DNA from 2 places in the Pseudomonas edsoni genome. Region 2 is predicted to be linked to the other one. Evidence: riboswitches for the same ligand, from Rfam matches in the RefSeq annotation. Region 2 holds a riboswitch; the other holds the start of a gene.

Region 1 (7,479 bases), 630 kb from region 2:
ATCTCATCGAGCGCCGGCACGCCCATTTTCAGACGGGTGATCGGGAACGTCGACGGCGCTTCAACCAGACGGTTGACGGCGGCCGGCGGGAACACCTTGACCCCCGAGGTGGCAATACGAAAGGTGTGCAACCCCGGCAACGTCGGTTGGCCGCGCATCTTCATGATTTCCATCTTGCGCACCATCGAATTGCGCTCAACGCTCTGGCGCAGCCAGATCAGGCCATCGGCCACGGTGAAAATCGGATTGGTGTCGGTCTCGGTGAAGTATTCGCCGATCAGGAAGGTGGTCGCCTGCCACGTGGTCATCAACATGCCCAATTGCTGGATGAACTGCGGCAGGTTGTTGTTCGGGTTGTGCTGGGTCTGGCTGGCCAGCACCACGGAGCGGAACGAATCGACAAACACCAGCGACGGCGAATGCGCCTCGACCTCGCTGACAATGCGCCGCAGTACCTCGTCCAGGTCGCCCGCCAGGGTGTCGTCGGCCAGGTTGATATAACGAATCGACCGGTTAATGGCAGCGTCGTCGAAAAAATCGAATTGCTGCTGGTAGCGCAGCATCTTCAGCGGCGGCTCACCGAGCACGGTAAAGAACAGCGCCGGGCGCTCCGGCGTGGCCAGGGCGAACATCATCTGGTGCGCGAGGGTGGTTTTGCCGCAGCCTGGCGGGCCGGCGATCAGGTTGAACGAAAACTCCGGCAGGCCACCGCCCAGGACCTCGTCCAGTCCTGGCACACCCGTGGCCAGACGGTTGATAGTCACTTTGGTGCTCATGGCGAAATTTCCTGCGAAGAGGTGTCGCTCGAAGAAGGCTGCCACACGCCAACCAGCAGACGTGCGGTGAGTGAAGGCCCGATCAGCGTGGTCAGAAGCTCGTAGAGGGTAGTCAGCAACACCTCACCGAAAAACAGCGCATCGGTTTCGTTCTGCTCGACGAGTACGGATTTGAGGGCAATCAAGTCCATCGCGGCCGGCACCCTGTCATAGGTGGCGGCCAGGCGTGGATGGGTCGAGACGCACAGATGGAAGCTGCGACGGTACAGCGCGGCAACGCCTTGCTGGCCGATGATGGGCGCCAGTGCTGCGCCCACATCCTGCAAAATCGAAACAACTGCCGCGGCGATGCTTGCAGTGTCAGCCTGCGGACCAACACGGTGCGCCAGAGAAGCTACGATCCGGCGGCTCTCTTCGCTAAGCGTGGGCATGTCTGACTAATATCTGATGAACAGAGACCGATGGTACACCCTATATCCGGAGATAGAGACCCCGGCGGCCTGCCAATTGCGCATGGACAGGCTCCCCCTTGCGGGCATGATCGACTACCATAACGCGCCGGTTCCCACACGGGACTAATAGGGAATCCGAAGCGCGTTCATTGCGCCAATCGGAACTGCCCCCGCAACTGTAGGTGCTGAGCCTGCTCCACATCGCCACTGGACATTGCCCGGGAAGGCCGGAGCGTGGCGACGACGCATCAGTCAGGAGACCTGCCGGCCCAGCAAAATCACTAACCGGCGGGGTGTCCGGGAAGTACCTCCGCGCCCTGCGATGCCCGCAGCGCTACAGGGTGTATTTCCGAGCCGTACCTCCCCAGTTCCACGTACGGTTTACCCGGAGATTGCCCGATGCTGCCACGCGTTACTGCCCTGATCACCGCCCTGGGCTTTTGTGCCCTGGCCCAAGCGGCGCCCACTCACTACCCGCTGACGGTGCAGAACTGCGGCAGCACCTTGACCTTTGAGCAGGCGCCTGCGCGCACGGTGACCATCGGCCAGGCCGCCACCGAAATGCTCTACGCCCTGGGCGTCGGCGACAAAGTGGTCGGCACCTCGCTGTGGTTCAACAACGTATTGCCACAATACAAGGCGCAGAACGACGCCATTGAGCGCCTGGCCAACAACGAACCCAGCTTCGAAGCGGTGATCGCCAAGCGCCCGCAGCTGGTGGCCGCCGAGCTGGAATGGGTGGTGGGCCCGCAAGGTGTGGTCGGCACCCGCGAGCAGTTTCACGAGCTGAAAATCCCCACCTACCTGCTGCCCTCCGACTGCGAAGCCAAGGACAACCTGGTGGGCGCCGACGGCACGCGGCTGGAGCCGTTTCGCGTCGAGACCGTCTATAAGAGCATCAGCCAACTGGCCGAGATTTTTGACGTACAGGCGCGCGGCCAACAATTGAACGACGAACTCAAGGCGCGCTTGGCCAAATCCATCGCCACCGCCCACAGCAAAGGCCTCAAGCAGGCCAGCGCATTGGTGTGGTTCTCCAGCTCGGAAATGGCCAGCGACCCATACGTGGCCGGCCACAAGGGCGTGCCCGAATTCATGCTCCAAACCCTGGGCCTGCACAACGTGGTGCAGTCCGATGAAGAGTGGCCCGCCGTCGGCTGGGAGACCATCGCCAAGGCCAACCCGACCTTCCTGGTGATCGCGCGCATGGACCGGCGCCGCTACCCCGCCGACGACCATGAAAAGAAACTCGCGTTCCTGCGCAGTGACCCGGTGACGCGCAACATGGACGCGGTGAAAAACAACCGCATCATCATCCTCGACGCCCTGGCATTGCAGGCCAGCGTGCGCACGTTCGATGGCCTGGAACAGCTGGCCGGCGCCATCGACGGCTACGACCTGCGCAAATGATGCGTACCCTTCTCGCCCTGGCGCTGCTGTTGCTCGCCGTGCTCGCCGGCGTGGCCATCGGCGAAACCGCCATCGCGCCGCAGGTGGTGTTGCAGGTGCTTGCCAACAAACTGTGGGCAGCCGGTTACGTGCTCGACCCGATCGACGAAGGCGTGGTGTGGAACTACCGCCTGACCCGCGCCCTGGTCGCCGCCGCGTGCGGTGCCGGGTTGGCCACGTGCGGGGTGATCTTGCAGTCGTTGTTGCGTAACCCGTTGGCCGATCCTTATCTGCTGGGCATCAGCGCCGGCGCCTCGACCGGCGCGGTATTGGTGGCACTGATCGGCGTCGGCGGCGGGCTGGTTTCGCTGTCGGCAGGCGCGTTTGTCGGCGCCATGGCGGCCTTTGCGCTGGTGATTCTGCTGGCGCGCGCCAGCGGCTCGGCGAGCGGCACCGGCCAGATCATCCTCGCCGGCATCGCCGGGTCACAGCTGTTCAACGCCCTCACGGCGTTCCTGATCACCAAGTCCGCCAGCTCCGAGCAGGCACGCGGCATTATGTTCTGGCTGCTGGGCAACCTCAGCGGGGTGCGCTGGCCGTCGGTGTGGCTGGCGGTGCCGGTGACCGTCGCAGGCCTGGCGGTGTGCCTGTGGCACCGCCGCGCGCTGGACGCGTTCACCTTCGGCACCGACTCGGCGGCCTCGCTGGGCATTCCAGTGCGCCGGGTGCAGTTTGTGCTGGTGGGCTGCGCGGCGCTGGTGACGGCGGTGATGGTGTCGATTGTCGGCTCCATTGGCTTTGTCGGGCTGGTGATTCCGCATGCGGTGCGCCTGCTGGTCGGTACCGGGCATTCACGGCTGCTGCCGGCCAGCGCCTTGGGCGGCGCGCTGTTTTTGATCGCCGCCGACGTGCTCTCGCGCACGCTGATCAAGGGCCAGGTGATTCCGGTCGGCGTGGTCACCGCGCTGGTCGGCGCGCCGGTGTTTGCGCTGATCCTGATCGGCCGGAGAAATGCGCGATGACGGTGCTCAGTTGCACGGGCCTGGGGTTCAAAGTGCGCGATGCCGAGTTGCTGCGCGATATCCACTTGGACGTTCAGCAAGGTGAAACCTTGGGCATTGTCGGGCCGAACGGTTCCGGCAAGTCCACCCTGCTCAAACTGCTGGCCGGTTTGCGTGCACCGGCGTCCGGTGAAGTGCTGTTGGGCGGCCAGCACTTGGGCCGCCTATCCCGGCGCGCCATCGCGCAGCAACTGGCCGTGGTGGAGCAGCAGGCTGATACCGACGATGCCATCCGCGTGTTCGACGCCGTGGCGCTGGGCCGCACGCCCTGGCTGTCGGCGCTGAGCCCGTGGTCTGACGAAGACGACGCCATTGTGGGTCAGGCGCTGCACGACGTAGACGCCACCCACCTGAGCAAACGCGCGTGGCGCAGCCTCTCCGGTGGCGAACGCCAACGCGTGCACATCGCCCGCGCCCTGGCGCAACGGCCGCAGATTCTGTTGCTGGATGAGCCGACCAATCACCTGGATATCCAGCATCAACTGGCGATCTTGAAGGGCGTGCAGGCCCTGCCGGTGACCACCTTGATTGCGCTGCATGACCTCAACCAGGCACTGACCTGCGATCGCCTGGCCGTGCTGGACCGCGGGCGGCTGGTGGCGCTGGGCCCGCCACTGGAGGTGCTGACGCCGCAGCGATTGCAAGAGACATTCGGGGTACAGGCGCACTACCTGACAGACCCATTTGACGGCGCGCAGATCCTGCGGTTGCGCTCGAACTGATGAGCTGACCGCGGCTCCTAACAACACCACCAATCAACTGTGGGAACTGGCTTGCCTGCGAGGGCGGTGTGTCAGTGGCATGTCAGTCGGCAGACCCGCCGCCTTCGCGGGCAAGCCCGCTCCCACAGTTTGACCGAGTACAGACCGCCACCACCGCACTGCTTTTGCTTTTCTGTGGGAGCTGGCTTGCCTGCGATGGCGGTGTGTCAGTGACATGTCAGTCGGCTGACCTGCCGCCTTCGCGGGCAAGCCCGCTCCCACAGTTTGACCGCGCTCATCTGCCAGTGCCGCACTGCTTTGCCTTTCTGTGGGAGCTGGCTTGCCTGCGATGGCGGTGTGTCAGAGGCATGTCAGTCGGCTGACCTGCCGCCTTCGCGGGCAAGCCCGCTCCCACAGTTTGACCGCGTTCATCTGCCAGTGCCGCACCGCTTTGCCTTTCTGTGGGAGCTGGCTTGCCTGCGATGCAGGCACCTCGGTGTATCAGGTACACCGGGTTGATGCCATCGCAGGCAAGCCAGCTCCCACCCTTGATTGAGTTCAGCGTCCAACATCAGGTCGGCTGTCAGGCCGCCTCGCCTTCGCTTTTGATCTAACCACTCAGGTCGGCTACCAGGCCGCCGTGCTCTGCTTTTGATCTTGATCTGCTTTTGATTTTGATCTTAGGCGCCCCGTTAAACCACGCTGGCCGAACACAGGTTTTGGAGCGTGGGTAAACCGGCAGGACGCCGGTTTAGCCGTGTTGGGCCATGGATGGCCCATCGCGGCGGCCCCACGGTCCAAAGCCTGCGTGAGGGCACACCGAGCCTAAGCGAGGTGCCGAGTGGTGGGGCAAGAGCCCTTTGGTTACTTTGGGGCTTTTCCAAAGTGACCCGCCGTAAGGGCGGAACCCCTCTCAGCCCCCCCAATCACGGATATCCACTCAGCCCCCCAAAAAACCCAGCCGCCAGCGCTACAGCGACCGCTGCATATGCGTCGTCCGCCAAACCGGATCCGCCTCGACATCAACAATCTCAAACCCCTGCCGAAGCCAAAAATCAATCGCCCCAGCAAGAAACGGATGAGTATGCAGGTAAACCATCTCCACCCCCTCCCCCCGCGCCTTCGCCTCCAGCGCGCCGTACAACTCACCCGCCAACCCGAATCGGCGCGACGTCGGCGCGACGTCGGCGCCACAAACAGGCGTACCACCTCCACCGTCTTGAGGCCCTGGTAATTCAACTGGGAGAAGCGCCCGTCGTAGTGCACATAGCCGATGGCCGCAACAATCCGGCCATCGACGCGGGCGATCAAAAACTGGCCGTCGCCATGAACATACACCGCTTCAAATCGCGCCAGATCATCCGGCATGCCGGCTGCGCTGAGCTTGGGGAAAAGCTCGCTGCGAGCCTCAAGGACAAAGTCCAGCACTGCTGGAATGTCGTCGCAGGTCACATCCTGAATGACCGGTCGCTCGTTCATACAACCCTGATCTGACTGATCCCTACCACCTGCGCCTGCTCCAGAATCTCCTCAGGCGTCGCATCCGCAGGCGGCAGGATCAACCCATTCTCCGCATCGCCAAAATGCAATTGCAGTAAATGCATCGCCGCCTCGTGCAGGGGCAGTTCAGGCTGTTTGAGTTCAAACACGTGGGTGCGGGGCTCGTCGTTGAACAGGTAGTTCAGGGTGTATTCGCGCATGGTGAGGTCCTGATGAGGGAAAGGAGCAACTGATTAACCTGACTTATCGATCAGCTTTTAAGTTCCCAACCCACATGCTCAGTGTCATTTAGTCTGCACGTAGCACAAAGCAGAGCCCTTCACGCCCGACGCATGGACGCTGACATGGCGAGTGGAAAAACCTGGCTTCTCGACGAACTGCTTCTCTTGCCAACTCGCATAGACGCCGTACTGATAACCGATGGCGCCATTGGCATACCACGACACGGCGAGCTTATACACGCCCTTCTCATCGGGGGCCTGCCACAGCGTCTTGTCGATGACCGGCTTCGCCTGATTGAACGTGCGCAGGTGGAACGTGCGAGGCCCGCCGTTTGGCTCGGTAGAACTGGACAGAAACAGCGTGTCGTCCTCGGCATCGTCTTCGGCAGCCGCCAGAATCACTGCCGGCACCCACTTCTCGCCCCGGTATTCTTTTTCGATGAACACCGTGCAGTTCAACGTGCCGTCACCTGGGGTCTTCATTTTGAATTGCCGCTCGTACTGCCCGTAGGGCACATCAAACGAGAAGTTGTATTCGGCGGCTTGAACACCCGCCACCAGCAAAAATGCCGATAGCCCTACGACTGGATGGGAAATGGTCACGTGTGCGTCCTTGCGAGAGTCTGAAAATCGGGGTGTCAGAGGTTACGCGGCCTGTAGGAGAATCGGAAAGATATCACCCACTCTGTCTTCACTTTTCAGGACTTCACGCTGGAAGGCGTCGTGAGTGAAGACGAGTGTTCATGACCGCAGATCCAGATGTTGACGTCGGAAGATAAAGCGAGCGCCGTGTGGCTCGAATGGCTAATGGCTGTAATCCAATACCGCCTGGATCCTCGCCGATATCCACCCCCGACTGTAAGCAAGTACGCCATCTGCCATCGCCACCGGAAAATGAATAAACCCGTGGGCTGATTCCGGCAACAGGTGTGCCTCAACCTGCGCAGCCGCGCCCCAGCGTTCAGCCATCTGCAGCGTGTCGTCCAGCAACGGGTCGAGTTCGCCGACAAACATCAACGCTGGCGGTAACCCCGTAAGGTCGCCATACAGCGGTGACAAGGGTGGCTGCCGACGCTCCTCATCATTCAATCCCGGCGTGAGCATGCGCAGCGCTTCGACCATTCCCGGCCCGTCCAGCAACAATGTCTGCGGCCCCGCCGTGCGCACGCTCGGTGTGCCGGTCAAGTCGTATACGCCGTAGTACAACACCGCACCGCGCACACGTTTGAGCAGATCCGGCCATTGCTTAAGCGCCAGCAAGGTTGCCGCCGCCAGATGCCCACCGGCTGACTCACCCACGACAAACACCGGCAAGTCGGCAAACTCGTCACTGCTGAGCAGCCAACGCGCAGCATGCAGGCAGTCCTCCATCAGCCCCT
Region 2 (7,479 bases):
TTTCGCGCGAGCGTGCATCACTGATCCGGCTGTACAGCAGCACTTCACTGACGGGTAATGCGGGCAGGCCGTATTGCTCGCTCACGTCCACCGCCCCGGCCGGGGCCACGCGTGGGGCGAGGGCGGCGACCCCCAATCCGGCGCTCACGGCCGCGCCTACCGCCATCACACCACCGCCGACAAACACTTCGGTCCAGTCGATCCGCGCTGCATCCAGTGCTCTGACCGCCAGGTGCCGAACGCCACAGGGCGCGGCCATGGTCGCCATGCGCAGCGGTGTGCCGGGGCTGTGTTGCCAGTGGGGCGCGGCGAACCAGCCAAAGCGTTCGACCGCCAGCACTTCGCCGTCCTGGCGATCGCCTTCGTTGCGCACGATCACCGCGTCCAGTTCATTGCGATCAAACGCGGCCACCAGGTCGCGGGACGAGGCGATGCGCACCTCGAGAATCACCAGCGGGTCGTAGGCCGCGAGGCGGCTGAGCCAGGTGGGCAAGTCCGGCCCGGCCACGTGGTCGCTGATGCCGATCACCAAACGCCGTGGCGCGTGGGTGCCCAGGTCCGCCAGTGCCCGCTCATGGGCATTGAGCAGGACACGCGCGGCCACGATGAACTGCTCGCCTTGGGGCGACAGTTGCACATGGCGAGGCGTGCGTAGCAACAGGCGGTAACCGAGGCGTTCTTCCAGCCGCTTGAGCTTCAGGCTGATGGCGGCCTGGGAGGTGTCGAGCGCCTCGGCGGCGCGGGTGAAGCTGGCAAAATCAGCCACCAGCACGAAGGCGTGCACGGTGTCGATGTCCAGGGGTTTGAGCGCGTCAGTCATATCCAATCCTTATCGCACTTATATTCGGCCATATCTTGTTGAAATCATCGCCAGTGCGCAAGCTCAGTCCACATCTTGCACAGGAGCTTTGCCATGTTTGCCAAACAATATTCACACCGCCTGCCTGCCGACTACGACATGGACGTGATACGCCGGCGCGCCGCGCAACTGGGGCCGTTGTGGGATGACGCGCAAGGGCTGCTGTTCAAGGCGTTTATCGCGCAGACGCGTGGGCAGGCGCCGGGCAATGTGTATGCGTCGGTCTACCTGTGGGCCGACCCGTTGCAGGCCGCCGACTTTCTACTGGGCGAGCGTTTTCAAAAGGTGCTCGACAGCTTTGGCCGTCCGCACATCGAAAGCTGGTTGCCGCTGGATGTGCAGCGTGGGCCCGCGCAGCACGCGTTGAGCCTGTACCGAGAGGAGTGGCCGCTGGTGCCGGGGGCGGATCGGGCCGGGATCGTCGCCGAGGAGAAACGGCGCAATCAGCAGGTGGCCGACAGCCGCGACACGTTCGCGGTATGCCTGGCGCTGGATGTGCAGGCGTGGCGGCTGGTGCGCATCACCTTGTCGGGCAAGGCGCTGGATGCGGCGCATCCCGGAACGGGCTATGACGTGTTGTACCTGGCCCGCCCCGGGAGTCAGTTCAAGGGTTGAAGCGCGCTTTTGGCTGGCTGAGCTTGCGCTCGGCCACCGCGCCAAACACCAGGCCGAGGGTGGTCCACAGCACCAGCTGGATACCCAGCGACGCTACGCGGAACTTCCACAGCAGCACAGCCGAAAACGCCTCCGGCACTTCGTTGATCACCGGGAACAGGCTGCCGGCCACCGACACAATCACGATGTACAACGCCGCACCCAGAATCGCCCCGGCCCAGATGCCACGGCGGGCAATCAGCTTGCGTGCGGCGTTGATCGCAATCACCGCGGCCGCCACTGACACCAGCAGCATGAGGAAGAACAGCTTGGTGCGCTGCGCGATGGTTTCGGGGTCGCCCACCGATGGCGGGTTGGCCGGGTACTTGAGCCCTGGCACCACGGTAATTGCCACACATGCCGCCAGTGCCAGCAGCGCCGCCAGGCCACGCGGGCCGACCTTGCCGATGCGGCCCAGGGCGTAAGCGAACACCAGGGCGAAGAGGCCGCCCAGTGACACGCTGTACACCACCACGCCGGTGAACAGGCCGAAGGTGCTTTGCACCTCGCGGCTTACCAGTTCCTCTTCCGGCGCATCGCCGTGCATCTGTGCCATGTGGTCTTCAAAGGCGATGGCCTTGTCGATCTGCGGTTCACCAAAGGCCTTGGCGAAGCCGAAAGCCAGCACGCCGGCGAGCAAGCCCACCAGCATCCCGCGTAGGAGTAAATGCCCTGTCATGTCGTGTCTCTCTTATCGATTAATGGCAGGGGAAACCCAGCAGGTGGCGGCCGTCGTGCACAAATTCATGCACATACATGCCTTTGAACACAGCGGTGGCGCCTTGCTCGGCGCCGACAAAATAGAGCGCCAGCAGCAACAACAGGCCACCGAAGATCGCCCAAGGCAGAATTTCGCCCAAGGGCAGGGTGGGTCCATACACATCAGGGTTCGTTGCAGCGGTGTTAGCCATGAAGACCTCCAGGGATGACGCGTCCCGAAATGGATTGCGATTGGGCTGAAACAGGGTCTGGCTTACGGCTAAAAGGCCGAATACAGTGGCGCGACCGCGCCGGATTCGAACCGGCTTCCTCTTTCATGTTCGTTGTAACATGTTGAAACAACTTTGCCAGTCTACGCCGACTGCGCGTCGAAACAGAGTGAATTGTGATGCAGGCCACCCGCTTGACCTTGATATGCCATGCCGCCACGCCGTTGCAAAAACAGGGGCGGTTTCCCGATGACGAATCGGTGGCGATGCAGTGGCAGCCCGCGGCGTTGTCCCTGGCGGGGCGTTTCAAGAAACGCTCGCGACTGGTGTGTGGGCCCGAGGCCCGAACCCGACAAACCGCGGGCTTGTTCGGCGACAACGCGCAGGTCGAAGACGCGTTGCGCGACGGTGATTTTGGCACCTGGAAAGGCCAGGCCATCGCCCAGCTCGACAGCCATGCATTGAGTGACTGGATGACCAACAGCACCAGCGCGCCTCACGGCGGTGAGTCGGTGGAGCAGATTTGCGTGCGAGTCGCTGACTGGATGAAAAGTCTCGAAACCCAGCCCGGGCAGGTAGTGGCCATCACCCACCCGTTTGTGATTCGCGCCGCGATGCTGTACGTGTTGCAGTTCCCTATGTCGATGTTCTACCTGATTGACGTCGAGCCGCTGTCCGCCACTGAACTGCGCTTTAACAACGTGTGGCGCCTGCGTCTGGAAACTCACGCCTGAGCGCGTGAACATGGCAAAATCCACGCCCCGCAATGAGAGCAACCCATGAAACGCATCCTGATCATCGGCATTGGCGCCGGCAACCCTGACTACATCACGATGCAAGCCGTCAAGGCGCTGAACCGCACTGACGTGTTTTTTCTGATGGACAAGGGCCAAAGCAAAGACAAGCTGATCGACCTGCGCCGCGAGATCTGCCAAACCTACATAACCGAGCCTGGCTACCGTTTCGTCGAGGCCGACTGCCCCGAGCGCGTGCGCGGCGATATCGACTACACCACCGCCGTGCAGGACCTGAATCGCGACAAGCAGCAGACCTTCGAGCACATGATCAACGAGCAGATGGCTGACGGTGAAGTGGGCGCGTTCCTGGCCTGGGGCGACCCTGCGCTGTACGACAGCACCATCCGCATCCTGCAGGCGATTCTGGCCAGTGGCCGCAGCGTCTTCGAGTTCGAAGTGATCCCCGGCATCACCAGCGTGCAAGCCCTGGCCGCCCAGCACAAGGTGGCGCTGAACCGCATCGGTCGGTCCATCGAGATCACCACCGGGCGCCGGTTGGCGGCGGGGCAGGCGAGTGATGCGGACACTTTGGTGGTCATGCTCGACGCCGAAGATTCCTACCGCAGCGTGGCCGATCAGGATATGGATATCTACTGGGGCGCCTACCTGGGCACGCCGGACGAAATCCTCATCAGCGGCAAGGTCAGTGAAGTGGCTGAGCAAATCCAACAGGTGCGCAAGGCGGCGCGTCTGGAAAATGGCTGGATCATGGACACTTACTTGTTGCGCAAACCCTGAGGTCACTTTCCCATGCTCAAACTCTTTGCCCTGGCACTGACCCTGATGGCCAGCGCCGCCCACGCCGACGCCACGCTGCACACCGATTTGCCCCTGTCTTATCTGGAACAGACCCAGAGCGATGCGCGCAATCAGCCGTTGGTGATTTTCCTGCACGGTTTTGGCAGCAACGAGGAAGACCTGTTTGGCATCAAGGACGCGCTGCCGTCCACCTGGACCTACCTGTCGGCACGTGCGCCGATGCCCGTGGACCCCCAGGGTTATCGCTGGTTTACCAAGACGCCGGATGACGGCGACTACAATGGCGAAACCGCCGACCTGCAACGCAGCGCCGCGCTGATCGAAGACTTTGTGGGCAAGGCCACAGCCAAATACCACACGCACAGCGATCGGGTGTTTCTGGTGGGGTTCAGCCAGGGCGCGATCATGTCGTACGAGGTGGGCTTGCGAAAGCCCGCGTTGGTGCGCGGCATCGCGGCCTTGAGCGGCAGTGTATTGCCGGTGCTCAAGGCTGAACTCAAGCCCAGCGAATCCTTGGGCAAATTGGCGATCTTTATCGGTCACGGCACTCTCGACCAGGCGCTGCCGTATGCCTCGGCGACGCAGGCCAATGAGGTACTGGTGGGCCTTGGATTGACGCCGGAGTTTCACGGGTATCCGGGCATGCCGCACACCGTCAGTGAGACCGAAGTGCAGGACCTTAAAGCCTGGTTGGAGAACAGCCTGAAGTGAACCGGCGGGTGAGGGCTGCTGCGATAGTCATTATTCGTTTGCTAGCTTTGAGTGCCTGCTGGTTGCTGCGCTAATGGCCTTTCTGTGCGAGCAGGCTTGCTCGCGAATGCGGTGTTTCAGTCAGCTCATGTATCACTGGCACACCGCCTTCGCGAGCAAGCCCGCTCCCACAAGTTGACCGAGTTCAGCTGCAAGCACCGCACTGCTTGGCTTTTCTGTGGGAGCGGGCTTGCCTGCGATGCGAGCGCCTCGGTACATCAGACATACCCAGGTGATGCCATCGCAGGCAAGCCAGCTCCCACATTTGACCGGGTACACCTTTGATTGGGTGCACCAAGATCCAACTGTGGGAGCGGGCTTGCTCGCGAATGCGGTGTTTCAGTCAGCTCATGTATCACTGGCACACCGCCCTCGCGAGCAAGCCCGCTCCCACAAGTTGACCGAGTTCAGCTGCAAGCACCGCACTGCTAGGCTTTTCTGTGGGAGCGGGCTTGCCCGCGATGCAGGCGTCTTGGTGCATCAGGCATACCCAGTGGATGCCATCGCAGGCAAGCCAGCTCCCACATTTGACCGGGTTTACCCTTGATTGGGTGCACCAAGATCCAACTGTGGGAGCGGGCTTGCTCGCGAATGCGGTGTTTCAGTCAGCTCATGTATCACTGGCACACCGCCTTCGCGAGCAAGCCCGCTCCCACCAGTTGACCGAGTTCAGCCGCCAGCACCGCACTGCTTGGCTTTTCTGTGGGAGCGGGCTTGCCTGCGATGCGAGCGCCTCGGTACATCAGGCATACCCAGTGGATGCCATCGCAGGCAAGCCAGCGCCCACATTTGACCGGGTACACCCTTGATTGGGTGCACCAAGATCCAACTGTGGGAGCGGGCTTGCTCGCGAATGCGGTGTTTCAGTCACCTCATGTATCACTGGCACACCGCCTTCGCGAGCAAGCCCGCTCCCACAAGTTGACCGAGTTCAGCTGCAAGCACCGCACTGCTTGGCTTTCTGTGGGAGCGGGCTTGCCCGCGATGTGGGCGCCTCGGTACATCAGGCATACCCAGTGGATGCCATCGCAGGCAAGCCAGCGCCCACATTTGACCGGGTACACCCTTGATTAGGTGCACCAAGATCCAACTGTGGGAGCGGGCTTGCTCGCGAATGCGGTGTTTCAGTCAGCTCATGTATCACTGGCACACCGCCTTCGCGAGCAAGCCCGCTCCCACAAATTGACCGAGTTCAACTGCCAGTAGCGCAGTGCTTGGCTTTTTTGTGGGAGCTGGCTTGCCTGCGATGCAGGCACCTCGGTGTATCAGGCACACCCAGTTGATGCCATCGCAGGCAAGCCAGCTCCCACCTTTGATTGAGTTTAGCCTTCAAGGTCAGGTCGGCTGTCAGGCCGCCTCGGCTGTGCTTTTGCTTCTACCACTCAGGTCGGCTACTAGGCCGCCGTGCTCTGCTTTTGATCTTGATCTGCTTTTGACTTTGATCTTAGGCGCCCCGTTAAACCACGCTGGCCGAACGCAGGTAGTACGGAGCGGGTAAACCGGCAGGACGCCGGTTTAGCCGCGACGGGGCAGGGACGCCCCGTCGCGGCGGCCCGCTGCGTACTACCGGAGTGAGGGCACACCGAGCCTAGGCGAGGTGCCGAGTGGTGGGGCAAGAGCCCTTTGGTTACTTTGGGGCTTTTCCAAAGTGACCCGCCGTAAGGGCGGAACCCATACCCGCCATCACCCAACCAACGGATATGCCCCCGGCCCCCTGCAACACCCCGCACTACTCACCGCCCATCACCCCTCAATCACCCGCAAAACCCGACTACTTACCCCCAGTAATCTGCTTCACCAACTCCGCATGCCCCTTCACATCATCCGCCCGTGAAATCGCCTGAATCACCAGCAAGTGATTGCCCGAGCCACCCAGGAATGTCGAGTTCAACGTCTTGCCGCCACCCTGGGTGGCCGTGCTGTCGACCTGACGCAGGCCAAGACCTTTGAAGGTCAGTTTCTTCTCGTTCTGCTTCTTGAAATCAGGCAGGGCAGCGCTCTGGTCCTTGACGAAATCAGCCACGGCGCCATCCAGAAACTGCGGGTCATTGTCTTTGATTGTGGCCCCGTCGTTGCGCACCGTTTCAGCCACGATCACCACACTTTTCGTGGTCGAGTTGGCGTACAGCGTGCCCTGGGTGTCGGCGGTGCCATCCTCAACCTTGCCGGTCGGCAGCGTGTCGGCGACGTAAGCCTTGGGCAAGTTGAAGGTGAACTTGCCACCCAGCGTCGAAATGGTTTGTGTAGCGGTCGGCTTGGTTGCCGCAAACACGCCGCCGGCGGTAAGCGCCAGGGCCAGCAGGACGGCGGTCTTGGTGAAAGTGGCCATGAAGCGCTCCAGTGGATGAACGAAATTGCGGCGTATTCTGTCAGAAAACTCGCCAGATCGTTCATCCCTGTCCTCACACTTTGTCGGACTCTTCCTCAAGCCGATCCATCTCAAACAGCCGCGCCAGTTCCGTACGCGCTTCCTGGGCGGTTTGCATGACCTTGGCCGCATCGTCATATACCGCATGTTGCGCAGCGAGCACTTGCAGGTCGTGGTTTTTGAAACGGGTGATGCGCGCATCGGCCTGGGCCTGGGTCAGACCGAGACCCACCAGGGTGCGGCGGCTCATTTCCAGGCTGGAGTAAAAGGTTTCGCGCACCGGTGACGCGTCCAGGTCGACCAGGCGGTGTACGTGTTGGCGGTTACGTGCACGGGCGATGATTTTCATGTGCGGGTAGAGGT

What was found. Region 2 has a riboswitch for cobalamin ahead of C4J83_RS17640 (CbtB domain-containing protein). Riboswitches for the same ligand answer to the same signal wherever they lie in the genome.
Region 1: it holds a riboswitch for cobalamin, as region 2 does, so the genes downstream of both, C4J83_RS20490 (ABC transporter substrate-binding protein) here and C4J83_RS17640 (CbtB domain-containing protein) in region 2, are expected to answer to the same signal.

The regions. Positions count from the first base shown of each region.
Region 1 is NZ_CP027762.1:4,437,655-4,445,133, forward strand. It holds gene C4J83_RS20480 (ATPase domain-containing protein) at 1-776, opposite strand, end outside; gene C4J83_RS20485 (hypothetical protein) at 773-1,207, opposite strand; cobalamin riboswitch at 1,319-1,511, shown strand; gene C4J83_RS20490 (ABC transporter substrate-binding protein) at 1,628-2,638, shown strand; gene C4J83_RS20495 (FecCD family ABC transporter permease) at 2,635-3,639, shown strand; gene C4J83_RS20500 (ABC transporter ATP-binding protein) at 3,636-4,400, shown strand; partial or broken gene C4J83_RS20510 (GNAT family N-acetyltransferase) at 5,350-5,858, opposite strand; gene C4J83_RS20515 (hypothetical protein) at 5,855-6,079, opposite strand; gene C4J83_RS20520 (hypothetical protein) at 6,164-6,703, opposite strand; gene C4J83_RS20525 (alpha/beta hydrolase) at 6,905-7,479, opposite strand, start outside.
Region 2 is NZ_CP027762.1:3,806,751-3,814,229, reverse strand. It holds gene C4J83_RS17655 (LysR family transcriptional regulator) at 1-820, opposite strand, end outside; gene C4J83_RS17650 (DUF4865 family protein) at 914-1,474, shown strand; gene C4J83_RS17645 (CbtA family protein) at 1,464-2,165, opposite strand; gene C4J83_RS17640 (CbtB domain-containing protein) at 2,212-2,424, opposite strand; adenosylcobalamin (AdoCbl) riboswitch at 2,471-2,550, opposite strand; gene C4J83_RS17635 (histidine phosphatase family protein) at 2,622-3,176, shown strand; gene cobF (precorrin-6A synthase (deacetylating)) at 3,222-3,977, shown strand; gene C4J83_RS17625 (alpha/beta hydrolase) at 3,990-4,709, shown strand; gene C4J83_RS17605 (DcrB/PsbP domain-containing protein) at 6,520-7,077, opposite strand; gene C4J83_RS17600 (monovalent cation:proton antiporter-2 (CPA2) family protein) at 7,151-7,479, opposite strand, start outside.